DNA from 3 places in the Neobacillus sp. D3-1R genome. Region 2 is predicted to be linked to each of the others. Evidence: riboswitches for the same ligand, from Rfam matches in the RefSeq annotation. Region 2 holds a riboswitch; each other region holds the start of a gene.
What was found. A riboswitch is a leader RNA that binds a small molecule or an ion and turns the genes downstream of it on or off. The one in region 2 is predicted to bind cyclic di-GMP.
Positions count from the first base shown of each region.

Region 1 (10,445 bases), 180 kb from region 2:
TAGAAAAACGCCAATCGAAATCGAGCATCGCCTGCAATCCGACAAAGGAAGGACGATGACTGGACGCGGACCCCTTCACACGGGCCTTCACCTTCAAGTTCGCATTACGCATTGCTTCCCACCATGCCGGCAATAGGATTTCGACGCCCAAATTTAGAAGCGTTTCGCTAGCTTCGGTTAAAAACATCCACGCTTCTTCTTCAGAAAGAACATGCTTTAGACCTTCTCGTTCCCCGAAATCGTCCCCGCCTTGCAGAGACGATATACCGCGCAGCCATGGGAAAATTCGTACCCAGCGGGCTTCCGTCTCCTGAATCGCATCCATATACTTCCGCCATTTTGTAGGAAGCGCAGCTACCTCAACCATCTTCTCTGGATTTTTACGGTCACGTAAGAACAGTTCAAGCGTCCAATCAGAAGGATCGCTCCTACTAGGTTCATGTGCTTCCAACTTGTCAAAGGATTCTTCCACAGCCGCACTAAACTCTGGTTCATCCAGACGCAAGCCAATCGTAAACGGTACATCGCTTTCCTTTAGACCAATCCATTCCAACCAAGTATCTTCATCAAAAAACGCAGAAAGCATTCCTTGAGGGAAGCTTTGTTTTTGTAAAAGGTCTAGCTTATGGCCAAGAAACTGTTTCATCTCTCGATTTTGATTTAAATGCCCATTCAGTGCTTGGTGGAACCAGTCGCCGACAAATTCTTGAACCGTTTCTTCTCCCAAACGGCGTTCCCAAAAGGAAATATCAAACTCTTCCATTACCCGTTTTGGCAGCTGCCAACGAAACTCGCCAAACTCAAGCGCCTTAAAATCCGGCAGCCAGTCTTTTTCGGTAATTGCCTCATATAAGGAAGGAGCAGCCGTTAGACAGAGCTCAGCTAATTCATCCCAGTCCCATTCAATAAACGGATTAAATTTTTCATGGGCAAAAAGCGTCGTTAGCTGCCAGCTGTCAAGATGAACCGCCTCATTTTTCACCTCAAGGAAGGCGCCATAATAGCTTTCGCGGTGACGTTGGAAAAGCATGTTTCTCCAGTCCGAAACAGGAAGGAATACTTCGTCCGCAATGGCGCGGACTGCATAAAGGTTATTTTCTAGTTTTTCAACTGCAATGGTCAGTGATTTCGTTCTAAGCATGGATTAACTTACCCCTTTTGCATTCTTCATGGAAGGCGCGCAGACGCTTCGTTTTTTCAATCAACAGCTCGAAAAATTCGTCCCACTCCTCCAAACGCTTCAACTTCTTATAAACGGTCCGAAGTTTTTTCAACTGGCGGACCGCCTGGCGATAGCCTTGGCGATTTTTTAAATCGATCTGCTGTTGGATCGACTGATGATAAAGAATGACAAGTGTTTCCGGACTTTGCGCCGATAACAAGCTGACTCGGTCCTTGCCAATCCACTCCAAGTCAATGCCGATATAAGCTTGAAGTGCACTCCAACGTTCGAAGTCATTTTTTTCAAAAAGAAAAGTGTCATACGAAACATAGCTGTACGGCAGTAAATACTGAAGCGCTCGCTCGTACAGGTCATCGCTTTTCGTTTCTGAGCAGTACGGCAGAATCGCTTGAATCACAACCCTTGTGAAATGGCGGCATTGCTGGTCGGTTCGATATTCCTTCAGATAGGACTTGGAAAAATCAACGAACATTTCGACAAATGGCCTCATGCGTGACCATTCTTTTTTCGAAGTCATGAGTTCGAGCCATTGAAGCAGCAGCGGCACTATCATCGGACCTTGTTTTTGAAGGTTTTCAAGAGCTTCACTGTCACGATTTAATAGAAAAAGCTGGTGAATTTCCGCAATCGCGTATTCAAACGTCGGAGCTCCAGCAATATTGGACAACTCAGCCTCGCGCCACTCTTTTCGTTTAAAAAGATGCGTCCATAACAGACGGTAGAGCATCAGTCTTTCAATCGGGAAGAGAGGATTGCTTTCGAGAAGCGTGCTCGAATCTTCGCGCAGACGCTCTAAAAATTCATCGAACGCAAAGGGCATCGTTTGGACCCCAAGCTTTTGAATGTATTCCTCAGAATCGTCTATCAGCTCATCTAGAATCGGTGAAAAGACTCTATTTGTTTCTCCGGGCGAATATTGCATCACATCCGCGAGTTCAATCATTTTTTGAAACGTAAAGATGGCGGCCACAAGCTCGTATAGCAGCTTCCACTCTTTTTCAAGGGGAGCGGACGCCCGAATTCTAAGTTTGTAAACGTGAAAAAGTTCTGGCAGCACATACTGATTTTTAATTTTACTAGGCGTCAGGATGGTTTCAAAGCTTTCATTAAAAGCCTCCAGCCAACGGTCATAGTTTGGCTGTAACGTTCCACTCGCCTTTAACAGGTCCTTCGCACGCTGGATCCCCCATTTGGCGGTGGCACTTTTGGTTTTCAATGGCTCGCGCCAATTTTCAATCCATTCGGACACACTGCCAATTTTGGCATAAGCAGCAAAGAAAACAGCGAGTTTATGTCGGCACAGCCCCATAATAGGGCAGCCGCAATCGCTCATTTCAAAAAAAGACAAGTCAATCCGTACTTTGACAGGTGTTACATCCTGCACGGAGGCATATACTTGATCATTTTCAAACTTCAGCTGATAAACGAGACCCTGTCGATAAAGAAGCATCCCTTTTTGCACCATCTTGGCGTTCTCTTCCACATCCGGCTGCAGCATCGAACGCAACGTCTCCGACACATACTTCAGCCCTTGCTCGACAGCACTAGGCAAAGTCCCCATTGAATAGGACCTCCTTCTATATAGATAGCAGCGCATCGCCGCAATTTTTTAAAAAAGCATATTCTTTTATTATACCCAAAAAATGGGCTGGGGGCATCAAGGGAAGACAAATTCTTGGGAGTGTCCGATAAACGTGGTGAAGCTGTCCGATAAATGATTGCGAGTGTCCAATAAATGTTGAAATGTGTCCGAAAACGCTAGAATTGTGTCCGAAAAGGTACACAGTTCTAAAATTTTATTTTTAAAGAGAAGGAGTTATGTACATTTATAGTGAAATCTACTTAAAAAGGAGGTTTAATAACAATGAAATTCCGCGCCAAGCCGGTTAAAATGCTAGTTTATGACGCTTTATCAAGGCGAGTTGTCCCACATCATCCCAAAATAAGCAATATAAAAGAACGTTATGCAAATGAATACTCAGGTTTTAAAGGTGAACAAAGTTTAGAGTACTATCTAGAGCCTCTTTCTGAAAAAAGGTATCATTTCCTTCATGGTATTCGCCTCGCAAACGGTCCACGCTTTTTCCAACTAGACACGGTATTACTTTCTTCTTACTTTATCCTCAATATTGAAACGAAAAATTACACTGGCAGCATCTACTTAGATGCTAATTTTAAGCAAGTTATTCAAGAGAAGGGCAATCAAAAAAAGTCCCTGCAAGACCCGGTATCTCAGGTTTCGAGGCAGGTATGGGAGCTTCAAAAGTGGTTGAAATCACACCGATATCCTGATATCCCCATCATTTCACTTTCCGTATTTACGAACCCCAATTGTATCCTTATTAATTCCACAGGGAACAAAAAAATTTACGAAGACGTTTCTAAGCCGGGCAATATTGTTGAACGTGTAAAAAGGCTGGAAGAGCTTTATCACACAGAAAAAATGGATCAGAAAACAACCGGAAAGCTTTTTCGGCTTCTGGTAAAAAGTCACACCCCGCCGAGCAGGAGTTCCATTCTTGCCAAATACGGGATTAAAGAAAGTGATATTCAAACGGGTGTGCAATGTCCAACATGTTATAAAATTCCGATGCAGTACCACTACGGAGAATGGATATGTTCGGCTTGTGGTACAAAGTCAAAAAATGCTCATGTGCAAGCCATCCGCGATTATTTTCTTCTCATCAAACCTACCATTACCAATGCCGAGCTTCGGCAATTTCTCCATATTTCCCATGAAAAAACTGCGCAAAGAATATTAAAGGCTTTAAAGTTACCTTTTTCTGGAGAAAGGAAGGCGCGGGTTTATTATGAATGGGGGGATGGTTGATCCCCTTTTTGTGCGACGGGCAGTCGCATAGGACCCTGACATTGTCAGGGTCCTCCACTTCGTTTCTGGACAGAGACGACACTTCGGTGTAACGACTGAATGAGAGAAATGAAGTTGTATTTCAGATGGTGAAAGTCCATCCTCGAGGAGGCTGACCTAGCTCGAGAAGCTTAATCTAGGGCAATATCGTGAGGTATTGTCTGAAGGAGATGCGGAAAGTCGAGAGACCCGTAGGCGAAAAGGCAGACCCTAATACAATAAGTGTGAAGCACGGCGGCGGGATAAGTTGGTGACTCTTCGAAAAGTGAGGAAACCCTCTAAAAAGACATTTCCCTAAGAAGTCAGAGCTGGGATATGTGGCTTATAACGTGATGGTGCAGGGTATGTTTTGAAGGAATTTGCGATGACCCCGTGAGATCTCTACCTTACCGAACAGGCAGGGTTCTAGTCTATAAGGATACTCCGAAGTGACGAAGAACGGGTAGAGAAGTCAGACATTCTCGTAGTACGGAAGTAGTTCAATGACCATAACATTGAATGAACGGAAGGGGAATGACCTATGGCTCCAAGTCATGGATGTGATGTAATGCCAACAATCATGTTACTGCGGTAAAACCGTTTGAATGTACATCAAGGAAGGACGTGGAATAAGCAATGAATCAAGAGTGGAAATTTAAACTACATAGCGTCTATGGACAGCTATTATTTGACCGTAAACTTACAGAAAGTTTTCTACAAGTAAAAGCTAATCAAGGTGCGGGCGGAGTAGATGGCGAAACGATTAAAAGTTATGAATCTAGACTAGAGGAAAATATATTCTCTCTCCTAGACAAGCTTCGAAACAAAGAATATCAACCTCTACCAGTCAGAAGAGTATATATTCCAAAGAAGGATGGTAAGAAACGTCCATTAGGAATACCGACTATTGAAGACAGAGTTGTGCAACAGAGTGTGGTTAATGTACTTCAGCCTAAATTTGAAGACCAACTGTTTCACAATTGGTCAGTTGGGTACCGTCCAAATCGAGGTGTAAAGAGAGCATTACAGATAATCCTTTGGAATATAGAACAAGGATATAATCATATCTATGATTGTGACATTAAAGGATTCTTTGACAATATTCCACATACAAAGCTCATTTCAGTCTTGAAGAAATACATATCGGACCGTACGGTCCTGAAAATGATTGAACAATGGCTAAAAGCGGGATATATGGAGGAAGGGAAAAGAATACATTCTGACTATGGTACTCCACAAGGCGGAGTGATTTCACCACTTCTTGCGAATGTTTACCTTAATGAAATGGATTGGGAATGGGATTTACATGGGATTAGATTTGTAAGATACGCAGATGATTTTCTTCTTTTTGCAAAGTCGAAAGAAGATATACAGAAAGCAGCCTCTCTAACAAAAAGTAAGTTAACAGAATTGGGATTAGAAATATCCAAGGAGAAGACGAAAGTCGTTGACTTTCAAAAGGATAACTTCGATTTTCTAGGTTTTACTTTTCACCATTGGAGAGAAGGAAAGAAAGATAAGAAGCCTGTATATCACGTCACACCAAAAGAAGAATCCATAAAAGACTTTCGCTTTAAAATAAAAGAGAAAACACGTAAAACATTAACCTTAAATAAAGAAGAATGGGTAAATCGTGTTAATCCAATCATTAGAGGGAAGGTTAACTACTATATTTCGATTATAAAAGCTATTAAGGAAAATGAAGAATTAGGGATTAAAAGTCACTGCATCACAAGATGGGTTCGAAGAACCTTACAATCGTTGGACGGATATATAAGAAGGAGACTTCGAGTTGCATTCATCCATAAACATCCCTCTCAAAGGAAGGGGATGAAGATGCAGTCATTGTGGAACAACGCATTCTTTCTCAAAATAAAATTAATTCCCTCATATTGGCTTTACCTTAACAAAGCTTATGGATACACGGAAGAACAATATTTAAGTGATTCGACTAGAAAATCCAAAAGGAAATTACAAAGTAGAATTCAAAGAGCAAAAGCAAAAGGTGAGAAGTACTATACTCCTCACCGACTCCAAAAGATGCAAAATGCCTGGAATGCATCCTCTTGACAAAGATTGTAAACAATACGCCATATTGGTAAGCCGTATGCCTTAATAGGGCACGTACGGTTTGATAAGGGGGAAGCCTTGAGAAAGGTTTCCCTACTTTATTGAGTGTGTGTCCGATAAACTCTTTGAGGTGTCCGTTAAACATTGTCAACCTGTCCGATAAATTTTAAAAAGTGTCCGATAAAGTAGAATGACGTGTCCGATAAATCGAAAATCAATATCAAGAATAGGGATTTAGTGCCGTATTCTGAAAAAAATCTTATTTTGAAATGGGGAAAAAGGCCTGTTTTCTGAAAACTTTGTCGAATTTTATATACAAGGAATACGAAGGGGAGTAAAATTTAGGTAACAATTTAAAATCCGAAAGGGCAAACCTGGAGAAATTCAGGGACGCAAAACTAAAGGGGCTTCGGTTATGAACATAACCATGCCAGCCAGCTGCCGAAGATCGACCGGTTTATGCTAGTCTTCGGAGTAGCTTTTTTTGTTGGATTTTAATTTGGAAAACCATTTTAAAAACCAGGGGGACTAGAAATGAAAAAGATCATTGTAACAACGGTTTTGGCATTATCGTTTAGTGTTGGAACACAAGCCTTTGCAGCAGAGACGGGAACTTCTACAGACACTAGCACAGTTACGGAAACAAGTGCAACAGAAGGACAAACTAGCACAGACGCAACTACAAGCACAGATACGACTTCAGGTACAGATGTAACTTCAAGCACGGATCCATCCACAAGTACAGATACAACGACTAGCACAGATGCAACAACCTCAACGGATACAACAACTTCTACAGATGACCAAGCAACAGACGGAGCAACTTCTACAGAAGGACAACCTTCAGATACAACAACGACAACGGAAGAAACGACTCCAACGACGGATGCGGGTACTACACCAGATTCATTTTTATACACATTTGACCTTTTAATGGAAGACTTAAAGCTTCTTGTAACATTCGACCCTGAGAAGGAAGCGGACCTACTTTTACAATTTGCACAAGAACGTTTAGCCGAAGCACAAACGATGACAGAGGCGGAAAAAACAGAATACGTTCAAAAGGCCGTAACTGATTATTTAGCCCTTCTTGACCAAGCGGGAGAAAAGGTATCAGAAGTGATAACAGATCCGGAATCATCAGAAGAAGTGAAGGACGAGCTAACTGGTGAGTTAGAGGAAACAACTGACGTAACGGACGAAGTAGTGGATCAGCTTGAACCTGAACAACAAGAAGAAGTAGCTGCGAAAACAGACCAAGCTTATTTAGTAGCCCAATCTGTAGCAGGTCTTGATACAGAAGTAGTAAAAACTCTAAGAGAGCAAGAGTTTGGATACGGGGAAATTGCGAAAGTTATCTCTTTGGCTACCATTAGTGGTAAGTCGATTGAAGAGGTTGCTAGTTTACTAGATGAGTCTGGTTTTGGCGGGGCAATGAAGGAGCTTGGTGTGAATGTTCATCAAGTGAAGCAGCAAAAAGTGGCTCAACAAATTGGTGGAATTGAAGCAGCGATTGAAGCGGCAAAAGAGAGTGGCGACGAAAAGACGATTGCAAAGCTAGAGAGAAAGCTTAAAGGCCTAAACAAGCAGAATGAGAAATTCCTAGCAAAAGCGGGTGCTCCTAAGACTGAGGAAGCAACAGAAGGCGATGACACAGAAGGTACGACAGAAACATCTGAACAATCAGCAACTGAAGGAACAACTGAACAATCAGCAACTGAAGGAACAACTGAGCAAACAACTGAAGCAACAACAGACCAAGCAACTGATTCAACAACAGAAGAAAGTGCAGAAACTACTGTTGTAGCTTCTGCTGAAAAGACAGTAACAACAATTTCTGCAAAAGAAAGCAAGAAAAAAGAAGTAATCCAGGTAGCAGCGGCAACATCTAAGAAAGCGGAAGCTACTTCAAAAGCAACAGAAAAGAAAGCTGCAGCTGCAACCAAAAAGGAACAATCTAAAGGCCAAGCGAAAAAAGAAGAAGTGAAAAAAGAAAATAAACAAGAAGAACAAGTGACAGAGGAAGAAGCAGAGGAAGTAGAAGTGGTTGAAGCTGAAACAGAAACGAAAGTAACCGAACCTACTGAATCAGAAGCTGAAAAATCCGAAGAACCAGCTAAAGAAGAATCAAAAGGCAATGGCAAAAGTGAAGAAAACAAAGGTCACGGTAAATCAGAAGAGAAAAAAGGTAAAAAATAATGAATTGGAGTGGGGTCCTCGGACCTCACTCTTTTTTAATAAAAAATTTGTCGGAAAAATAATTTAGTAAAAAAGAACTATTTTCCAAAAAAGAACGCATCTTTTTCCATTTACTGGCGTCTAAATTAGTGGTTTGACATAAAACACTATTTGGAGGAATCAACGGATGAAGGGAAAAGGTAAAAAAATTCTACTTACTGGATTAACGGTTGCGTTGTTGAATACACCTTTTTTAATGAATGATGGGATGGTTTGGGCGAAAGAACAGCCGAAACATACACACCCGGAAAAAGTTAAAAATGAATTAACGACCCAACAAGCTATCAAACTGGCAAGCGACTTTGCTAAGGCGTCCGCCTATGTACAGCGCGGCGGTGATTACAAAGCTGGCGAATATAAAACATTTAGTTACAAGGGGAAAACCTATCGTTATTTGGCTAGCTCTATTGATACAAAGAAGGAGCTAGTAAACTACTTAGCAAAAACACTTACTAGAAAAGCAGCGGAACAATTTTTAAAAGACAATGGGATCATTGAATACAAAGGGAAAATGGCTCAGGTAGAAGCGGACGGCGGGTCTTTATTACAGTGGGAAAAAGCAACGGCTAAATATATTAAATCCACGAAAAATACGGAATACTATCAGCTGACGGTTCCGGTTGGAGACACAGGTGTGACAGAGACCTATATGGCAGAGTACCAGTATGTTCAAAAAGTTGGCTGGAGATTAAGCAATGAGCCTTCATTTGAACAAAGTTCCTTAACAGCCGAAGGGGTATTAGACCTTGCGAAAAAATTTGCGCAGGCCTCCAGTTATGTTCAGGCTGGCGGGTCCTACCGTCCAGGTGAGTATCAAACCTTTACGTATGGTGGAAAAACGTATCGCTATCTATCAAGTTCGATCGATACAAGGAACGAATTATTAAATTACTTGAAACATTCATTAACCCATACAGCCGCAGAGCAGTTCATTAAATCCCGCGGTATCATTGAATACAATGGAAGATTAGCTCAAATCGAAGCGGATGGCGGCTCCTTATTACAGTGGGATAAAGCAACGGCGAAATTAGTGAAATCTGAGGACAGCAAACAAATCTATCAATTAATCGTACCGGTTGGGAATACCACTGAAAAACAAACCTTTATCGTGGAGCTTCAATTCGTGAAAGAGGTCGGCTGGAGAATTAGTAAGGAACCGGCGCTAGAAACAAATAATGCTTTAACGGATAGCCTTGCCGTAGAGCTCGCCACAAAATTCGCGCAAGCATCCAGCTACGTTCAAGCAGGTGGAACGTATCGTCCAGGTGAATACCAAACTTTTACGTACCAAGGGAAAACGTATCGTTACCTATCAAGTTCAATTGATACAAAAAGCGAGCTATTAGCTTTTTTGAAAAATTCTTTAACCCAAGCGGCAGCAGAATCGTTTATTCAATCCCGCGGCATCATTGAATACAATGGACGATTAGCTCAAGTGGAAGCAGACGGCGGATCTTTACTAAGATGGGATAAAGCAACGGCTCAATTAACTAAAAATGAAAATAACACTCTAACATACCTACTCACGATTCCGGTAGGAGATACAACGGAAAAGCAGAACTATTTAGTGGAATATCAATATGTGCAAAATATCGGCTGGAGAATCAGTAAAGAGCCATATTGGAACCTAGATATTCCAGGAAATATCAATCCTGCTTTTAATTTTGTTACCCTTTTACTAAAAAATACGGAAACAACCAAACAACTTTTTATAAATCCTAACGACTTTAACGTGGAAGAGTTTAAAAAGGGAATCAAAAAAATAGAGTATGTCAATTTCACAGAGATCGGTAGAAAAAACTCTCAAGTCGAATATATCGTGAAAGTAAAATTTGAACTTGAGAGTTCATACAAAGGAACTCTTGAAAACGGAGAAAACAATCTGTATTTCCTCATCCAGCCTGTAGGGTACATGGATTTTAAAATTGCTGAAATTGGAAGAGTAGAACTTTATTAAGGTGGAAGGGCCAGACTTGTGCTGGCTCTTTTTTTGTGTGTTAAATTTGTTGCGAAATTCTATCAATCTAACAACAAACTTTAGAAAGGTAAACAATGGTTTACTATTCTGTAAATATTGATGAATCTAGTAGAAAAGTCACACTTACA
Region 1 is NZ_CP197471.1:4,194,588-4,205,032, reverse strand. It holds gene ACSBPO_RS21060 (DEAD/DEAH box helicase) at 1-1,141, opposite strand, end outside; gene ACSBPO_RS21055 (SWIM zinc finger family protein) at 1,134-2,744, opposite strand; gene ACSBPO_RS21050 (nuclease-related domain-containing protein) at 3,048-4,013, shown strand; gene ltrA (group II intron reverse transcriptase/maturase) at 4,668-6,101, shown strand; cyclic di-GMP riboswitch class I at 6,459-6,547, shown strand; gene ACSBPO_RS21040 (DUF5667 domain-containing protein) at 6,636-8,300, shown strand; gene ACSBPO_RS21035 (DL-endopeptidase inhibitor IseA family protein) at 8,467-10,296, shown strand.
Region 1: it holds a riboswitch for cyclic di-GMP, as region 2 does, so the genes downstream of both, ACSBPO_RS21040 (DUF5667 domain-containing protein) here and ACSBPO_RS20470 (S-layer homology domain-containing protein) in region 2, are expected to answer to the same signal.

Region 2 (10,445 bases):
CGTTTTGCATATCTGCAGCTGTTCGAGGTAAAGTGATTCCTGCCTTTTTAAAGGAATATCCTACAAAACCTGAACAATCAAAACCTTTCGTGCTTGTCCCACCAAATTTATACTTAACACCTAGAGTACTTTTAGCAGCAGAGATAACTTTCTTATGTACAGAATCTGTTTTTTTAGCACTCGTTTTAGCAGATAGGAATTGGGCACTTACATAGCCCTTATATTCACCAACTTTGACATGTGCCCAACCATTTGCCTCGGAATATACATAAACCTTTTTTCCCATTGGTATTTCCGTTACAATGGCACTAGTTTCAGATGCACTTTCTCTCACATTTAAGGTACCTGATTTTATATCAACATATTGTATTGTATTAGTATTAGTAGAATTAGTAGCTGCTTCACTCATTAATGGTGCAGCAAGAGCTATCGTAAATGAAAAAGATAGTACAGCTATTAGTTTTTTCAACATGATATCTTTCCCCCTGTTGTTACTCTCTAAACCTACTATAACGGATGAATATTACAAAAAAGGTCAATCTACATTACAGTTTTATTACAATTTTCTAAAAATATCGCCTTTTTTCGAGCAAATATGTTACAAACGCTGTCGAACCCTTGATATTAGTGGCCTTTTTATTTTTGTAATAGCAGCTTAAATCTATGACAAAAATGTGAAATTTATAGAGTTCATCTTTCTTTATTGAAATAAAAGTAGAGAGTGGTATAGTAAAAAATGGAAATACGAGTAAAATGAACTATACATTTTAAAAGGAGTAAGGATATGAAATTCAAAACGAGTTTATTCATTACAGGTGCTCTGGCATTAAGTCTCTTTAGCTTTGCAAGTAATGGGCACGCTGAAGATATTCAATTTAACGATGTAAAAAAAGAGAGTCCAATTTATGAAACCATAAGTTGGGCGGTTGAAAAGAATTTGGTAAAAGGATACCCAGATGGTACATTTAAACCGAATAATGTTCTGACAGAATCTCAATTTGCAGCCATTATGAGTAGATATTTTAACCCAACTATCGAGGAAGGATTAGATCCAACTCAATGGTCCAATGCTCATTATGACTATTTAAAAAAGAGCGGTGTGTTATTGCCCGGTCATACTGATATTTCTCATAAAAATAAAGTGTTTACTAGATTAGAACTCGCGAAGGCATTTTTTAAATCGAGAGGGTTAACCGGTTCTGATAAAGATGTAATCGATTGGATGTATGAAAATCATATTACAGCCGGTAAAGGTGTAAGTGAGGATAAATATATAGATTTTGGTGGCCAAGATGGATTAAAACGTGCCCATGTTAGTGCCTTTTTTGCCAAGATGGACCGTCTGAAGTTTAACATTATGGCTAGTGAAATAGGGAAAGATGAATTAAGAGGGGATGCTCTATTTAATGCGTTATTACCTTTATTTCAGGAGAAAGAATTTACACTAGAAAAATCATCGAATGGGGTTATCACTGCACGATCAAAAGCTATGGTGGAAGGAATGCCTTTTTCTCCACGTATAACCATTGAAAATACTGGTGATCAGTTATTTATAGGCAACTTAACTCCAACTTATCAACCATCTATCGAACTAGTTAGCCAAACACTGATTCAATTTGGGATAAAAGAAGATGTATCAACATTAATGAATGAAATATATAATTTCTCAACAAAGAAGGATCCTACTAAAAAATCCTTAACATATGGTTCTTACACGATTAACATGGAAATTATAACAACATTTAATGGATACACACAAAAAAATATGGATAACTTTGTTGCTTATATACAGAAAAAAGGCGGCTATTAAGATAGTGACAGCTTTATTAAATAGTCCAGTTATTGAAGAGAAGTCTGAATTTACAGGCATAAACTAAATAAATAAAGGCTCTTTTCTGAAACTTTGTTGCTTTTTCTAACTAATAAATAGGCATTTCACTATATAGGGTGTTGAAACTCATAGAAAATGAAGAAAAGAGCTAATCTCTTTTTAAGAGAGCCTGTAAAAATCCGGCTTTAGGGATTTTTACGAAAACCACAAACTATACGAAAACAGCCTAAATAAAAAACAAAAAGCTCAGAGATTATACGCTCTGAGCTTTTTGTTTTAAATGATGCTTATTCCATTACCCGTCCTATGTTTTTACCTGACTCTTTTCTTATTTATTTTTTCTTAACAAGAAACATATATGAAGTCATATAACCTTCTTGATCTTCTCTAAAATCATAGCCTTGAACGTACAATTTGCATTCCTCAGTGTATTTACCTTCGTAAGTTGCTAATTTACTATAAAAAACGATTGGATCCGGTGTCGTTACGTCTACCTTTAATGGAGAACCAACATAAGCCTTGTAAAAAGTAGAATACTTAGTAAACTCTGCATCCAACTGTTCTGCTGTTGGCTTGTTTTTCAGATTCCTATTATCAATATTGATAAGTAGACTATGAAATTGATTATTTTTAAAGCTTAAAACAAATTGTTCATTTTCAGAATAACCCGAAACGTTGGCTGAGTAGGTAAGCTGATAATCAGTAAATTCGAATGGGAGCTCTGTTTCATTTACTAATGTATAATCTTTCATTAGCTGCTTTACCTCATCGACACCCATATCAAATTGTAACTGTGGAAGAATCAGTTTTAAAACGGAATACTCAGCTCTAAAGTTAGGGTTAAGAGCTCTTGAAAAAAATACCGAGAAATGGGCTCTTTTCACTGGATCGTTTGGTTTAAAGGTCTGGTCATCATAAATATCCGTTATTCCATTTGCAGCTAAGGCACTGACATAAGGTAATAAGTCTGTTGATACATCTTTAATTTCTTGCGTGTATGTACCTTTTAACTGATAAGCATTGACCAAAATTTTAGCCATTTCCCCACGAGTTAAATTATCATTAGGTCTGAAAAATTCACCTTTTTCGATAAAACCAGCTTCGACAACGGCTGCAATTTCCTTATAAGCATGATAAGTGGTTTTGACATCCTCAAAATTTGGATTTTCAACGGATGATGTATCTAATTGAAAAGCTCTCTTGAGCATAATCGCAGCTTGTGCTCGTGTAATGGTATTGTTAGGTTTGAATGATCCATCTGGATAGCCGTTAATGATTTGAAAATCTTTAAGATATTCAATTTCTGCAGAAGCCCAAAATTGTTCTTGAACATCGATAAAAGAAGTTTTGGCAAACGCAGATGGAGTTGGAAGTAAGAATGAGACGATGATTCCTAAAATGACAACAATCGAAAGTGACTTTTTCATAATTTCTCCTTTTTGATAATGGGATTTTTTTCAGGTTACTTGAGATTACCTCTTCCCTCCTTTGGGTGTTTAAAAATAAAAAACTCCTCTTTTCAACATAACGTGAAAAAAGGAGTTAGATAGGCCATGCTAACTTGCTTTCAGTTCGGTAATCCAGCCATCATAGCATTTAGCCTTAGATCTGTGACTTTGCGTCCCCAACTTTCATTGGGTTTGCCGTTATCGTTGTAAATAAAAGAAGATTAAGTTTATTTCATTATATAGTTGTCTAACAAAATATGACAATGGTTTTTTATTATCTAAAATAAAACTTTCAAACTGTTTTATGGGGATAGTTTTTATATTTCAAATATATCATTTATATTACAAAACTCTTTTATCCTCAAATATTGGAGTGGTGCGACGTATTCATATAGTAGGTCTGGTAAGCCTACTTTATTCCTTACTTTCATTTATATAAGGAAGGTCCTTTTATGAGTCCTATAGGAATGATCGTACGAAAAGGACTAGCAGGGATTTTGAAGTATTATTTTGTATCGTTTTATTTTCTTATTAATATAGGGTTGGTAAGCCCAAAATTTATTTCCTTCCTTTCTTTTAAGGAAGGACTTTTTTTGTTATTTTTGAAAAAGAAAAACCGAGGACGTTATTCCTCGGTTTCTTCTCTTTACACAAGGTTGAATTATTCTTGTGTAGTAATAGTATCAACAGCTTTTTCTTCAGTTGTTGGTTCTGCTGTAACTTCTTCTGTTACTTCAGCCTTAGCTAATACTGCAGAGTTTGCAGCTGCATGAGTTGTTGCTTGTACGTTAGCTTTTACACTAGCCTGAGCTTTTACTTTGTTAGCTGTAGAAGGATTTACCTCTTCAGTGCTTTCTTCGTCTAAAGCTACAACTTCTTCAGTTGCATCTTCAACAACTACATCTGATGCTTCAACAGTACCTTCTGTAGCTGTCTCTACTTCAGTTGTTGTTTCTACTTCAGTTGTTGCTGTTACTTCTTCTGTTGTTGCTGCTTCTTCTTCTGTTGGTGCTGGTACTCCATCTGATGTTGCAGTTTCTTCATCTGTAGATACTTCAACAGTATTGTCTGCTTGTGTTGTTACTTCAGCCGCTGCATCTGTAGCTTCTACTGCAGCTTCTTCTTCTGTTGGTGCCTCAACTTCTACTTCAGTAGTTCCTTCTGTTACTACTTCAGTCGCATCGTCTGCCTCTACTTCTGGTGTTACTTCAGTTACTGTATCAGTAGTTTGTTCAGTTACTGGTTCTACAGCTACGTCTGTCCCAACTTCTGTTTCAACTTCTGGTGTTACCTCAGGAGCCTCTTCCGTTACAACTTCACTTGCTAATACGGCAGAGTTTGCTGCAGCATGTGCTTTTGCATTTGCACTTGCATGTACACTAGCTTGAGATTTCGCCTTGTTAGCCGCAGATGGATTTATTTTCTCAGCATCGTCCTCTTTTTCTTCAGAAACAGCTGCTTCTTCATCATCTTTTGTTTTTACAACGGCATTTGTATCAAGGTTTACTTTCTTCTCTGAATCAGAATCAGATTCTGAATCTTCGTTGGTAGCTTGATTATCTTCTACTTCTACTGTTGCATCTGTTTCAACATTTGTTGCAGCTTCTACTTCATCAGCTGCTTCTACTTCTTCTGTTTGTGCCACTACATCACCAGCAACTTCCGCTGTTTCTTCGGTTTCGGTAGTTGCTTCTACATCTGCTGCTTGTTCAGTAGTCACTTCTGCTTCAACCGCAGCTTCTTCTGTTGCAGGTTGTTGAGTTGTCGCTTCTTCCTCTACAACTACTGGTTCTTCAGTTTCTACTTTATCCGTAACCACTTCTGCTTTTGTTCCATGAACAGCAGCATTAGGTGCAGCATGTTTTTTTGCTGTTTCACTGGCATGTAAATAAGCCTGTGACTTGCTTACTTTTTCTTCTTTAAGATCTACCGTTACTTCCACTTCATCTTTTGCTTGAACCGTTTCTTCAGTTTGGTTTTTTACGATTGGCTTCGCCTTAACATTTGCTTTTACGCTAATTTCAGTTTTCACATGATTGTTATGTTCAACATTAGCTTTATCAAGACCAGCAGCTTGCGTAAAATGTCCTCCAACTAATACTCCGATTGATAATGCTCCAGCAACAACAAGGGATTTAGCAACTTTATTTGTGTTTAAGTAATGTTTCATGATTTAATTCGCTCCTTTTAGGTTATGTTCCAGCGGCGTTAGCAGCGGTTTACATTTTTATAAAAAGGAGCTTCTTTTGGTGGCGGTGCAGGTGGTGCATTAACCCATTGATTATTCATGAACGCCTTTCGAGAAAGAAAAGGCTGAATAAGCTCTATTTCATAAAACTTATTCCATTCGAACCATTTATCAAAAAAGCTAACTGTGCTCAATCCATGACCTGCTCGATCATGCGACGTTCCCCCCGTACTGTTCGTACGTTGGGTAGGAGTTGGTGCTTGATCGGCCTCTGGTACCTCTCTTTTACTAGTTGGAACCTTTTTCTCATGATCCTCTTCTGATACAAGAGTCTTAGGTTTGCTTTCTTTTTGAGATGCCAAAAGGGATTTGCCTTGAGATTTTGTCTGTTGAACGACATCCTCTGTTTGAATATTAGTTCCAACTGTATCCGTGTTGTGTAAAGAATCTAAGGTAGAATTTCCAGCTTTCTTTTGGGAAGCTTTTTTATTCTTTATTACCCCTTTAACATGCTTCTTTACCACTTCAACTTGTTCAAGCCCAGGAGACTTAATGTCTTTTACAGTCTTTTTTATCACAGATTGAAGGTTCCCTTTCGCTTTCTCGGGTAAATTTTCGAGAGTTTCAGCCGCTTTGTGAGAGGAAGCTTTTATCGGCTGCTCCTTTATCTCAGCTTTAGGCTTTGAGGCAGGTTCAACTGGTGTATTTTTCATAGATTTTGCATTTTCAGCTTTTGTCTGAACTTTAGTTTGGACCTCTTCCATTTTTTCTGATACCTCAGTTAATACGGAAGTTTTTTGAGAATTCTCCTGTCCACTATGATCATTCTTTTCAGCAAAGGCATTGTTCGGTAATAATAGGGCTGCCCCAACCATTAGACCTGATAGAAGAAAATGCCTAAATTGCACGTTTTCACCTCCTTCCATTATTTAGAATCATCTGTGGACAGGATTCGTGATGTTCTCCATTTTTGTGACCGTGTTTGTACTTTTTCTGAAAGAAACCCTTCTTTTCGCCTAGAGTATTTTGATACATTTGGCCCTGACTTCGGTTTCACTCCAAACTGTCCAATAGAGGTCCTCTTTTTGAGAAATAATTAAATGGCAAGAAAAGAAATAGCTATCTAATTGCTAATTGTAATAGAAACTCAACATTACTTTTTAATAGAGCCAATGACTATATAAGGGATTGCTACACCTCCCTGAAAATTTCAACTTACTATTATCAATGAAGCATAAGAACCGTCCCCATGCTTCAACGAATGAAGCACAAGAACCGCACGCTTCAAAGATTTTAATGGAAAAGTATGTAAAAAATGGTATAATTTTATAGGCACGAAAGAAAGTGCTTACTATTTTTTATGAAGGAGTAATTTATGAAGATGTCAAAAAAGGGTTTTAGTAGATTTTTCTTTTTTTCTCTTGTCTTTCTCTTGTTTTTCTCTATCTCGGCTGAAGCGGCTGCAACAAAACTCCCTATTTTTTTTAAAGATCCAGTCAATTGTGACCGCTGTGGCTCCCAGCTAGCTTCAGCACCAAATGGAGTTGTTTATCAATATTTATATGATTCTTCTAAAATTAACGCTATTTCCTCTTCAGGCAAAAAATTATGGACTTATAAACTTCCAAAAACATCATATTTGTCCTATAAAACAGGGGGAACGATAGATTCAAAGGGAAATCTCTATTTTGGCTTTGAAAAAAACAGTCAATATTATTTAGCTAAGTTGAACTCAAAAGGTGGTTTAACGTGGGCATATAAATTAGACAATCCTTATGGTCCAGGAGCTCCTATTATTGATAAAGTAGGAAATGTTTATTTTGGATCAGGTAATCCTACTGATAGTGTAGGACCATTTGGTAAAAGTAATTTCTATGCTGTTTCACCTAAAGGGAAGAAGCTTTGGAGTGTTAACATCAATGGTGATAGCATTTTTGGTACAATCCAATTTGATAAAAATCAAAACCTTGTTTTCCCTAGTACAAATGATGAATTAGTTTGGAACTATACTATATCAAAGGCTGGAAAAGTACTATCCTCTAAAGAAACTTTTAGTTACTCCAATAAAGTATGGAGTGATTATTTCATTGATGTAGAAACTTCCACATTAAAAGCTTTAGACAAAAAAGGAAAAACACTCTGGTCATATAAAGTGACAGAAGATACCTCCATTGAATATGTCACATCCACTGGTACGGTGTTTCTTTCAAGTGGCGGAAATATATTATCGATTTCAAAAGGTAAATTAAATTGGAAAGTTAAAGCGATGGGGGATTTTAACTATCACCAAAAAGGGTTATTCATCGTGGATAAATTCTCTGGAAATATGCTTATTAAAGTGTTAGATGAAAAAAGTGGAAAAGTGAAATTAAGCAAACAACTTGATTCTGATTTCTATGAATATACGATTCTTCCTAATGGAACTGTGATGGTCTCAAAACAAAATCTAATCTACAAAGTTACTTTATTTAAATAGTTACAAATGGATGGTGCCTTTGCACCATCCATTTTCTTATTTTAGATAGATATTATTTAATATTATCAGGATTTTAGTATTCCTTATTATTGCTTTAATACTTGCTTTATAACAAAGTCTCTATCTACGTAAAAAAGTGTACGTGAAATAAAGGCGGAAAATTGAGCTCTTGTTACTGCCTTTTTAGGTTTAAAACTTCCATCTGCGTACCCAGAGGTAATACCTAAAGTTGAAATAATTTTAATGTCTTGATAATAGGCATTAGTTTTAGCAACATCCGTATAGTCCTTGGGTATAGCTATTTTTTCAGTGTAGTCCTTTAAATGGTAAGCACGAACTAATATTTGTGCCATACCCTCTCTAGTTAATGGGCTATCTGGATTAAATCTTGTTTGTTTAGGTAATATCCCTTCATCCACTAAAGCAGCAATCTCTTTATAAGCCCAATACGTAGATGGTACATCCTTGAAATTTGGGTTTGGTCGATTATTGAGATTTAACTTAAGCTGTCTTGCAATCATCACCGCCGCTTGTGAACGCTTCACATTCATCTCTGCTTTAAATGTTCCATTTGCCATACCTTTAATGACTCCAAGGCTACTTAACTTTTCGATATCCATATAAGCCCAATGCTTTGGAGCAAGGTCACGAAAGCTCTTTTCAAACAGACCAAATTGGTAAAAATAAGTTGGCCCTATATAGGGAGTTCCACTAACCTTAATATAGAAATCTGTGTCTTCAGGAAGATCTATAGAATAGATATTAAGATCTCCATCACTTGATTTTCCTTCAAATTTTGAATAGGTATATTCATAACCTTCTTTATCATAGATTTCTAAATTCGTACCATCAGGTAAATTTTCCATAAAAGAAAGTTCAATCATATTAGATTTAGCTGAACTAGGTGAAGTGAAAGTAAAATAATCCACATCACCATAATGAATATATCCAGATGTTTTTTGGTTAATTTTTGAAATAATATTTGCTTTTGCTTCACTATTATTATTTTCTAATTCAAATTCCGAATCCTCATGATCTGTTATCGAAATAGAATAATTCACCCCTGGGTAACTCATTGGGTGTACTTCTAAGTAATAATCTCCCTTTTCAAGTGAAATCGAATAAGCTTCCTCCCCAGTTACCATGGATGATCCAAAATCATCTTTACTACTGTATAAAGTAAAAGCGTTATCCTCCTGTTTTATAATATTCATTTTGAAACCCATAGGGTATTTAACGTTATCCCAACCTTTCGTTTTAATGTTTAATACTCCATGCTTTACCTTCACTTTAAAATAATCATAATCATTTAAATCTGAAATTTGACCTCTTATCGTTGTCTGATAATCATAATCTACTACGGTGGCATTTACAGTTGAGTTATTAGATTCCTTTTCCCAAATCTCTTTGTTCTCAGCTGCAGTTACTGATTTTTCAAAGGTTGCAACAAATGAAAACAACAGCATAAAACTAGTAAAATACGTTAATAACTTTTTCATACTTTCCTCCTAAAGATATAGTGCAAATATATATTATTCTGTATAATTATGGATTTCCCTCTTTTTTCCTATTTAAATTTTAGTTTCACTTTTTCATTCTTTCACGCATGATTTAATTCAATAATAGGCAATAATACTATAACAATTGATGATTTTGGAGCCGGGGATTTCCTCGGCTTCTTTTTTCGTTTTTTGACAATAATTCATAAAAAAATGTGAGGTTTAAAAATGTTTATATTAAATATTTCCAAAATGAACCATTTCCTTATTTCATCCGTATTATAAGTAGTTATTTAGTTTAGGAGGAAAGATAAATGAATATTTTTTCTAAATCACTTGGAAAAATGGTATTAGCAGGGTCCATCGGCTTCACTACTATTGGTGCTAACTTTCCAGTTTCATCATACCTTGTTCATGCAGAGGATTTAACAAAGGAAGTAGAGTTTCATAAGCTTGGGGATCAGTTCATTTCTTTTACGAAAGAAAATAAGTGGGATCAGGCTTATGCCATGCTAAGTACCAATCTGCAGCCATTGGTTACAAAGGAGTCGCTATCTGTCATTTGGGCTAGTATTAGTGCCCCATACGGGAAAGTGATCGATATGAAGCAAGGGGATATCACTTTTAACGGAGTACATACGAAGGTACCTTATCTTTTTACAACGGAAAAAGGTCCATTGGAAGTGGTTTTATTATTTAACCATGTAGGGCAATTAGATGATTTGAATGTCAATCAAGTTTATCCGCCAAATCACTTTTTAAATCCTTCCTATCAACATACTGAAAATTATACTGAAAAACAAGTAGTGATTGGTGAAGGAACTTTCGCTTTACCAGGGGTTTTAACGGTCCCTAAAGGAGAAGGACCTTTCCCTGTGGTGGTGTTAGTTCATGGCTCTGGTCCAAATGATATGGATGAAACGGCATATGCCTTTAAACCGTTTAGAGATATCGCAGTAGGTCTTGCCAATAAAGGGATTGCGGTTCTTCGTTATGACAAAAG
Region 2 is NZ_CP197471.1:4,019,416-4,029,860, forward strand. It holds gene ACSBPO_RS20460 (C40 family peptidase) at 1-472, opposite strand, end outside; gene ACSBPO_RS20465 (S-layer homology domain-containing protein) at 785-1,810, shown strand; gene ACSBPO_RS20470 (S-layer homology domain-containing protein) at 2,164-3,258, opposite strand; cyclic di-GMP riboswitch class I at 3,403-3,486, opposite strand; gene ACSBPO_RS20475 (hypothetical protein) at 3,941-5,449, opposite strand; gene ACSBPO_RS20480 (hypothetical protein) at 5,488-6,375, opposite strand; gene ACSBPO_RS20485 (hypothetical protein) at 6,843-7,943, shown strand; gene ACSBPO_RS20490 (S-layer homology domain-containing protein) at 8,030-9,442, opposite strand; gene ACSBPO_RS20495 (alpha/beta fold hydrolase) at 9,757-10,445, shown strand, end outside.

Region 3 (10,445 bases), 200 kb from region 2:
GACATTTTTTTAACATCGCATTTAATAGTGGACGCTGTTGTGGCGAAGGAACCTGAATCTGATCATCATATAAATCTACGGTTAGTTCGCCGTAGGAGTCAATTTGCCCAAAGAATACATTTTCAACAGTGACATTTAATTTAGCTAATTCTGTATTCAGCCATTCACGGGTTTTTCCTGCCTGTGCCATCGCATCATTATTGATTTGTCCATCCATAATAATCGTTTGCGGTTCTTTTTCAGGAGCCACTACTAATTGAAGGTCTTTTGGTGTTAAGGGTCTGTTTTCCTTTTTTAATAAAACACTAATATCACCTGTTGGCTCTAATACAGCAAATTCAACATCTGCCGCTTTAAACACATTTTGACGACGAAGTAAGGAAGCAAGCTCATCGGTTGAAAATCGCTCTCTTTTTAAATTTTCTTCTTGGATTTTTCCACCTTTAATTAAAACCGTTCCCGAGCCTTCAATGAGATCCCTAAATTTTTTACTCTTAAGAGAGGTAATATCAACAAAGACCGTTACAAATCCAAAAATAAGTATGGAGATGATGCCGTACATAATATGCCTTTCAAGTCCCATAATCACTTCACCGGCAATGCTACCGATTGTAATTCCTGAAACATATTCGAAAAAGGAGATTTCAGAAATTTGTTTTTTTCCAACTATTTTTGTGATTAAAATGAGAAATGCTATAAAAACAAATGTCCGAATTATGATATGGACCGGTTCCGCCACCTATGTCACCTACTTTCATGATTACGAATTTTTATATTGTGGTTCCTCTAATTCCATTTGGGTTACTCTTGCTTGTAGTTCATTTCGAACTTTCTCCATTTCTACCATTACCTCATGGAAAGCTCGCTTGGCACTTTCTTCTTCCGAATTTAAGGCAAGGATGGAGAGTTGTGCTTCAATTCCTTTTAGAGTTGCTACACACTGATTCACATTAGAGGCAATTGTCATAAACATCATCTTCCTTAGAAAAAATATAAATGAAAACAGGGTTGGCAAAATAGCCAACCGAAAGCATTATTGTTTGTATTGTGGTTCTTCTGCTTCAATTTCCTGTAAACGTGGCTCAAGGCTATCGATAATCGCTTGAGTTTGTTTTGCAGCTGTTTGGTATAGTTGTTTTGCTGTTTGGTTGTCAGTTCCTAATGAGAACGTTTCTAAACTAGCTTGGGCACTTTTTAAACCAGCCAGTGTTGTTTTAATTTGAGTTCCAACTGTCATTCTTGATTCCTTCTTTCACTAATTTCTGAAATGCGGTATTACAAAAAGTAGTATTTGCGGTTTTTCCATGTTTATGTTGTAGAAACTTCTGGTACTTTCTAGGTGATTCACAAGGATATGCTATAAACCAAGCATAACTCGTCCTCTTATTTCATATATCTTAATAACCAAGACTATCTCGTATCTTAGATTTAATCCTGCTTTTTACAAGGAAAAAAGAGAAGTTGTGACGAATAGGGAAAGAACAGCTTATGAGATACATGTGGATGAGGAGGACAAGGAATGAACCGTAAGTGGATAGCGATTCTTATGACAGGCTCTTTGATAACAGGAGCTGGCGGTACTTATGCTGGCATGAAATGGTTAGGTAGTGATACGGCTTCAGGTTTTGATAATCAGTCAGGAGAAACACCGTTGATCTCAACAGATGGTAATCAACCAGCAAATTTAGAAAAAGTGGAACAAGCCTATGAATTAATTCTTCAACGTTATGTCGAAAAAGTGGATCAATCTCAATTGGTTGAAGGAGCTATTCAAGGAATGCTTTCGACATTAGATGATCCTTATTCTGTTTATATGAATAAAGAAACAGCTGCTCAATTTAGCCAAGCACTGGACTCATCTTTCGAAGGCATTGGTGCAGAAGTAAGTGAATCAGATGGGAAAATCATTATTGTTTCTCCTTTTAAAAATTCCCCAGCTGAAAAGGCGGGAATTAAACCAAAGGATCAAATTTTAAAAGTAGATGGAACGTCAGTGGAAGGACTCGATTTATACGAAGCCACTTTGAAAATTAAAGGGAAAAAAGGGACAATCGTAAAATTAGAAATTTTACGAGAAGGATTAAAAGATCCAATAACAGTGAATATTAAGCGTGATGAAATTCCACTAGAAACGGTACATTCAGATGTGAAAAATGAAAGTGGAGAGAAGATTGGTTATATTGAAATCACTTCTTTCTCAGAAAATACGGCAAGTGATTTTAAGAAGCAGCTGAAGGATTTAGAAAAAGAGGATATTGAAGGTTTAGTCATCGATGTTAGAGGTAATCCAGGTGGCTTATTATCCAGTGTCGAGGAAATTTTAAAGGAGTTCGTCACAAATGATAAGCCTTATGTGCAAATTGAAACACGAAGCGGCGAGAAGAAGCGTTATTTCTCTTCTTTAAAGAAGGAGAAGGATTATCCAGTTGCTGTCTTAGTGGATAAAGGAAGTGCCTCAGCTTCGGAGATTTTAGCAGGTGCTTTAAAGGAAGCGGAAGGTTATCCATTGATTGGTGAGAACACATTCGGAAAAGGGACTGTTCAGCAAGCCGTTCCGATGGGTGATGGAAGTAACATTAAGCTGACTTTATTTAAGTGGCTCACACCAAATGGAAATTGGATTCATAAACAAGGTATAAAACCAGATATTGAAGTCAAGCAGACAGAAATTTATCATGCCCACCCACTGCAAGTCGAAAAGCCGCTAGAACTGGATATGAACAATGAGAAGGTCAAGAATGCACAATTGATATTGAAGGGATTAGGTTATGCACCAGGCCGTACTGATGGCTATTATAACAACCGAACCGAACTTTCCGTTAAAGCATTCCAACAACAAACTGGCTTAGATGTCACAGGAAAGATCGATAAGAAAACAGCAGCAGCCCTAGAAGCTGAGGTTGTAAAGGAAGTTCGTAACGAAGAAAATGACCTCCAGCTCCAAACTGCTCTAAAATACGTCGCAGCAAAACGGTAAAGCATTACATGGAGAAATGAAGTTTATCCTTCAAAAGCGCCGGGTACAAAACCCTCGGCGCTTTTCCACTTTAAAGCACCGGGGGTCAGACCCCCGGTGCGGTGGTGCGTTAAAGTGCAAACGCCCGCCGATCCCCGTTCATTCCAAACAACCCACCAAAATTCTGCTAAATATCTAGAGTCTATTTTGTAATCTATGATTTCAGGTGATGCCTATCTGCTATTTATTTGGTAAAATAGGTTTAATAGTCTACTAAAGTTAAAAACATACGTTTTTTAGAAAATAGAGTTGATCATTTATAGGAGAGTAGGTGGGTTGATTTTGGTACAGGAGTGGCTATGGGAATTGTTAAGAGCGACAGGAAAAATGTTTTGGAATCCGCTTTTTTATTATTTATTCTTTCTGGCAGCCGTGCTCGGTGTTCTTCGCGTGAAACGAGAGAGACGAAATTTTCACGTTCGGGTACAGGATGCTTATTTTGAGCTGCGGCAGCTTTGGCCATTAGGTATTTGGCTTGGGTTAGGTGCGTCCTTACTTATGCTGGCAGGTGGTATCGTCGTTCCATTAGGAGCAGTGATCCTAGTTGCGCTTTTTACATTTTTATGGAGTCTGACAGGCAGAATGCGCCTCATTTCACCTGTTTATATCGTAGGAACGGCCTTTTTCGCCCTCATTTTTGCGGCTGGAAGAACCTTGCCTATTCCGATTTTCTCCCATACATTTACAGACCTTGATGAAAAAATATATCCATCGTTAGGGATTTTAGTTGCCATCCTTGTTGTGATAGAGGGGATTTTGATCCTGCGTAATGGTTCGGTTGCCACTTCACCAAAGCTCATAAAGAGTAAACGCGGACAATCTGTTGGGATTCATGAGGTGAAGCGCCTTTGGGCCGTGCCGATGTTTCTTCTCCTACCAGGCGATGCAATTACCTTACCTTTCGATTGGTGGCCGGTGTTCAGCATTGGCGGGCATGAGTACTCGCTATTACTTGTCCCATTTGCTGTTGGTTTCCATCAGCAAGTCCAAGCACAGCTACCGAAAGAAGCCATTCAACTGCTTGGAAAACGTATCATCACCTTAGGGGTTCTTACCTTATTACTTGCTTCTATTGGTTATTGGATCCCTCTTGCGACCATTGCGGTGATCGCTTTGGCAATGATCGGAAGAGAAACGTTAACTCTAAGACAAAGACTGTCTGAGGAGAATATGCCATTTTATTTTTCAAAACGAAATCATGGTGTCATGATTCTTGGAATCCTGCCGCAATCTCCCGCGGAAAAAATGGCTCTGCAGGTTGGAGAATTAATTACAAAGGTGAACGGAACTTCAGTTTATAATGAACAAGCCTTTTACGAAGCTCTGCAGCGAAATCGTGCTCATTGTAAACTAGAAGTAATTGATACGAATGGGCAAATTCGTTTTGTCCAACGGGCATTATTTGAAGGGGAGCATCATGAACTCGGTGTGTTATTCGTTGTCGATGAAAAAAAGCGAGGGAATGAAGCGGTATAATAAAAAAACAGCCAATCAAATGGCTGTTTTTTTCTGTTTTAAGAACATCGCTTACCAAGGCGCTTGCGCTTTTCGTATTTTACATCGCCTTCGTTAAAGGCGCTTGATAAAATTGCTCTGGGTGGGTTTCCGAAATTACTTTAATGAATGGATCAACGATATCGGGGTCAAACTGTGTTCCTTTGCATTTGACTAACTCTTCACAGGCATCTTTAAAGCTTTTCACCTTTTGGTATGGACGATTGGTCGTCATCGCATCAAAGCTATCGACAACAGTCAAAATTCTTGCAAGTAATGGGATATTATCACCTTTTAAGTTATCAGGGTAACCTCTACCATCATATCGTTCGTGGTGGTGTCTGATAATCGGCAGACATTGAGACAGTTCTTTGATGGGCTTCACCATCTCTTCTCCCCAAATGACATGCATTTTAATCGTTTCCCATTCTTCATTCGTCAGTTTGGATTGTTTATTCAAGACATCTGTTGGGACTTCTACTTTCCCGATATCATGTAATAAAGCGGCATAACGGACCGTCTTGACTTCATCTTCAGGAAGCCCCAAATTCTTGGCTAACTTTTCTGCATATTCCATAATTCGTTCGGTGTGGGCGTAAGTATACCGATCCTTTGAGTTAATAATCGTTAAGAAGGTTTTGATCGTTTGTAACACATCTTCCTCTTTATTTTCAAAAGTAAAGCTTGTTTTTAATTCATCAATAACAGAGGAGTAAAGATGAACCTTATTTCGACTTGTATATTTTATTTTATAAAGAGCTTGGTCGGCGTGCATGATCAAGCTATCTTTGTGTTCAGCTGTATGCGGGTAGGTGGATACCCCAATGGAAACGGTGACTGTTTTTCCAGGCATATGTTCTTTTCCGCTAAATGGATGATTGGATACTCTTGTTCTAATCTTTTCCGCAATTTCAATGGCTTCGTTTGAATCAATATTAGGAAGGATAATGGCAAATTCTTCGCCGCCATATCGGCAAATCGTACCGATTTTCGGGCAATCTAATGATAATAACATGGCGATTTCTTTTAATAATTGATCTCCTTTTGGATGACCAAATAAATCATTATACGTCTTAAAATAATCTAAATCTAATAGTAGCAATGAAACAAGTTCTTTCGTCTCAACTTGTTCCTTTAAGCTTTCTTGGAAATAGCGATGATTATAAAGACCGGTCAGTTCATCCTTTGTCGATAAATCTCTGAAATGATCAAACATCTTATAATAATTGCGATAGGAAACGCCTAATGCCCACATGATCAAGCTCATGAGCATTAAACCAGTCAGACCTTGCTGCTGGTAGACAGTGACCATCAGTAATCCGAATGACATAATCGTAAAATAGGTTAAAACATTCTTTTTCTCCACAAACACCTGCAATAATTCCTTCGTTGTCCCTCTGCCTGCTATCACTAAATAGGTGACGAGTAGAATAACGTTTAAACAGAAATAAACAACGCTATAGCCTAAAAAAGGGAGGCTTGTGCTTAAATCGAGACCCCCAGTTTCTCCGCCAAGTGCTAAATAAACCTTCAATCCGCATAAGCTTGCAATCGAGTATTGTACCGAGTTAAAGATATGGGATTTGGACTTCTTCGGAATGGAAATACACAGGATGGTACACATAAAGGCTGCGACAGCCAGCATGGCGAATTCTCCGTAAATGGTACTTACTGTGAAAAATAACGGCATCACTAACGCCATGTTTTCCCCAGAAGGGAGGACGATTGGGTTAGTGTCAAAAAAGGCAGCAAGAAAAGCAAAGGTCGTGATAACCACCCAAAGGTGGAGACTGATATCATATGAAAAATGAAAAAATAAGAATAAATAGCCTAGAATACAAGAAACAAAATATATATTTAATGGTATTGCGCTTTTCTTGTCCATCGTACCACCCTAATTAATATGTTTTTTAACCATTGTTTTTTGGATAAAAAGGAACACGCCGATACTAATCACAATATCTCCGAGACTAATAATAATCGGATGTGGATAGGGCGCTTGGAGGTAAAAGATATCTCCTAAAAAGTTAAACAACGTGTGGTCTGAAATCGCAATATGTTTTCCGTATTCACCGGCAAGAAGGGCAGGTAAATCTTCAGGTGCAAGCAAGCCTGCCGCATGCGGATCCACTGGCATTCTTCCGCCATTAGCTACCATCACGATTAAATTCAAAGCCATTCCAATCGCAATATAAATTAACCCTGTAAGGTGACGATTAAAGATGGAAAATATAAATAAGATCAAATAACTGAGTGTGACAGCAAAGAGAAGTGCTTTGGAATAAAAATAGATAACGAGAAATTGCGTTAAAAAGGCAAATATGATTAAATAAGCATTTTTTACTCTCATATCTAAAAATGATTTAAAGTTTCCCCCACGGATCTTCCCAACAACCAACCCAACTAATAAACTATCGATAAACATAAATACCCCCCTTTGAAGAAAAGCCGGGAGAGTATCCCGGCCCAACCCTAAATCTCATACGCTTAACGATTAATCTAATTTATATCCAGAAACAGCAGTCAAAACGAACATGGTAGCAAATAATAAGAACATTATTACTTTATATTTCATTTTTATGAATCTCCCTTTAAATTAAATTTTTAAATATAATAGATGCTTGTCCAAATATTAAAAATCTAGTTTCCAAGTGTGCATGATTGATAATTTCTTTAATTTAAAGAGTAAGGTTTTTAACATAAGCGGCGGCCCCCTTTCGTTATTATTTTTATAATAAGTTCCGGGCGCCTATTGGCAGCTGGCTGGCATTGTATGAATGAATAATACTTAAGCCCCTATAGCTTTGCGTCCTACCTTTTCAGATAGTTTGCCCTTAACTTAATTAATAAGATGAAGTAATCTATAAAACTTCAAAACCCTACCTGGTTTTACGAAAAGACCTAATAAGTTACATAATAGTTCTTTTTATCTAGGACAAAAGTCGCTATAAAATGATAGTAATATTTGTATATGAAAAATATTGTAAAATTTTGTAGGTGAATTACCTAAATTTTTCGACAAATATTGTCATTAAAAAAGACCATTCATGAGAGGGTGCTCCCTCTGGTATGAATGGTCTTCGCTTTATTACATTTCCCGCTTCTGAAACCGAATCCTCGGGTCTATAACGGCATACATAATATCCGCGAACAAGTTACATATGATCACGGCTACCGCCACTAGCATAGTCGTTCCCATAATAAGAGGATAATCCCTCATGAATACAGCGGTTATGGCTAGACGCCCTAGGCCTGGCCATCCAAAAATTTGCTCAATAATAAAGGCTCCGCCCACAATGATTGGCAATTGCATCGCAACAATGGTGATAATCGGTAGCAAAGCATTTCGAAGCGAATGTTTAAAAATAACCTTGAACTCTGAAACTCCTTTTGCACGTGCGGTACGGATATAATCTTGATTAATCACTTCTAACATACTAGAACGGATAAAGCGGGTATTTCCTGCAACCATGCCAAATGAAAGGACTGTGGCAGGCAGGATAAGATGCTTGATTCGATCGACTAAACTAAAATGGTCATACACTTCACGCATTCCGCTGACAGGAACCCAACCTAATTTTAAGCTGAAAAAGAGAATCCCGATTAGAGCAACGAAGAACGCAGGTGAAGAAATTCCAAGATAAGAGTAAAAGGAAAATAGTAAATCAACAAATGAGTTTCGTTTTACAGCCGAATAGACGCCAATAGGAATGGCAATGATTAAGGAAATAACTAAAGCCGTACCGGTAAGCCAAAGGGTAGCTGGAATTCTTTCGACAATCTTATGGAAAACAGGCTGGCCATCTAAAAAGGAATAGCCAAAATTAGCATCCAACAATATCCCTTTGATCCAATTAAAATATTGCATATGGATAGGAACATCTAAACCTAGCCTCTCGAGAACTCGTTCCCGTTGCAGCATAGTTGCTGCATGTGTAGCACCGGGGTCTTCAAATAACGCTAACACGTCCCCGGGGGCTAAGGCCATTAATAAATAAGAAAGAACGGAAATAATAAACAATAGTGGAATAGCTTGAAAAATTCGCCTCACAATATAATTCCTAAGCGCCATTAAAATCCTCCTAAGTCCCAATGAATGATTAAATATTTATTCTCTATTCAGGACTTTATTCCTGCTGGAGTCTGACTTTTCAAAAAATATAAATTTTCCTCTTATCCACAGGATAAATGAAATGAAATTGAAATTTTTAAAAACTTATCAACTATTGTGAATAGTTATCTACAACTAAATCGTGGATAACCTTTGGCTTTATAGTGTTATCCACATCTATCCGCGATTATTTTTCTTGAAAAGTATTATAAGACCAAACTCCTATTGTATTGGTAATATTAACCACTGTTTTGTTTTCATAAATAAGTATTTTGAAAAAGTTAATTATGATATAATTTTGTAAAAATTGGCCAACAAATAGGTGAGATAAATGACTCTGGAAAAGCAGGAAAAGCTAGATGGTTTGCTTGTGGGTGAACTCGCAGAAAAGGCAGTGAGTTTTTACCACTCTTTATTTTATAGCAACTTATTTGCGGCAGCTTCTTTTAACAAGGATTTAAAAATGGTACAAGTAAATGAAGCTTTTACTTTAGCATTAGGATATTCACCATCTAATGGGCATGAATGGCTAGAAATACAGGAGAATTTGAAAAAAGCTCTGCAAAGGAAGGAACTTCGAAATGGAATTTCGATACAGCAGGAGTTAACGCTTAACCATGTTTTAGGGCATAGTGTATTTATGCGGATTACCTTAATTCCTTCCGTTGTCGAGGGAGAATTAAAGGGTGTCATTTTACTAGGAAGCGATATTTCTCATAAGGTAAGGGTGGAGAGCATTCACAAGCAATTAGCCTTTTATGATGATATGACAGGTTTGCCAAACCGTCGAAATTTCTTTTCTACTTTAGGTCAATATTTACGGGAAAAATCAGATAGCATTTCTACTTTATATGTAGTCATTCTTAGTCTAGATAATTTAAAAGAATTAAATAGCTATGGCTTTCACATAGGTGATCTTGCTCTCAAACATATCGGCAGTCTGTTAACGAAAACGTACGGAAATGATGTATTTATTGCAAGAATCAATGGAAATGAGTTTGGTATCATTGTAGAAAATCCTCCATTTGACATATTCATCAGTCAGATTGAAGGTCTCCTTTATACACTGAATCATATTCCGCAGCTTTTTTATGGAATGGAAACCGTCCTAGAATGCAGTCTAGGCATATCCCAATGGCCAGACCATGGTCATACAGCGGAAAGGCTCATTCATTCTGCGGAGAAGGCAATGTTTACGGCAAAAGGAACACGGTCTAAATATTGTTTATTTACCGAGAATATGAATCCACTTTATCCATTAAATCTCGAGCATAAAATTAAAAAAGCTTTGCAAAAAAATGAATTTTATTTAGTCTTTCAACCGATTGTCGAAATCGCGACAAAAAAGGTTATCGGCTATGAGGCTTTGGTAAGGTGGCTGGATCCAGAAAAAGGGGTTATTCCCCCGAATCAATTTATCCCATTTGCTGAACAATCTGGAATTATTATTGAAATTGAAAAAACGGTGTTAATGCTTGCTTGTCAAAAATTAAAAGAGTTAGATGAAACACATCCAGGTATCCATTTATCTGTTAATATTTCAGGTTTGCATTTTCATCAAAATATCGTCGACCATATCCAAGCGGCTGTACAAAAAGCCAAAGTTAATCCTACACAGTTAAAAATCGAAATCACCGAGACTTGCTCAATGAAGGACCCAGGCAATACTATTGTCAAACTTCACCAATTAAAAAAGTTAGGCATCAAGGTGTCTATCGATGATTTTGGTTCTGGCTATAGTTCCTTGCAGTATTTAGGTAATTTTCCGGCCGATGAAGTGAAACTAGATTTATCGTTTATTAACCCGATTACCCCACAAAAAAC
Region 3 is NZ_CP197471.1:3,821,250-3,831,694, reverse strand. It holds gene ACSBPO_RS19630 (DUF421 domain-containing protein) at 1-739, opposite strand, end outside; gene ACSBPO_RS19625 (DUF1657 domain-containing protein) at 761-967, opposite strand; gene ACSBPO_RS19620 (DUF1657 domain-containing protein) at 1,034-1,237, opposite strand; gene ACSBPO_RS19615 (S41 family peptidase) at 1,520-2,977, shown strand; gene ACSBPO_RS19610 (PDZ domain-containing protein) at 3,299-4,492, shown strand; gene ACSBPO_RS19605 (bifunctional diguanylate cyclase/phosphohydrolase) at 4,572-6,395, opposite strand; gene ACSBPO_RS19600 (DUF5317 domain-containing protein) at 6,405-6,935, opposite strand; cyclic di-GMP riboswitch class I at 7,262-7,353, opposite strand; gene ACSBPO_RS19595 (ABC transporter permease) at 7,599-8,582, opposite strand; gene ACSBPO_RS19590 (EAL domain-containing protein) at 8,953-10,445, shown strand, end outside.
Region 3: it holds a riboswitch for cyclic di-GMP, as region 2 does, so the genes downstream of both, ACSBPO_RS19600 (DUF5317 domain-containing protein) here and ACSBPO_RS20470 (S-layer homology domain-containing protein) in region 2, are expected to answer to the same signal.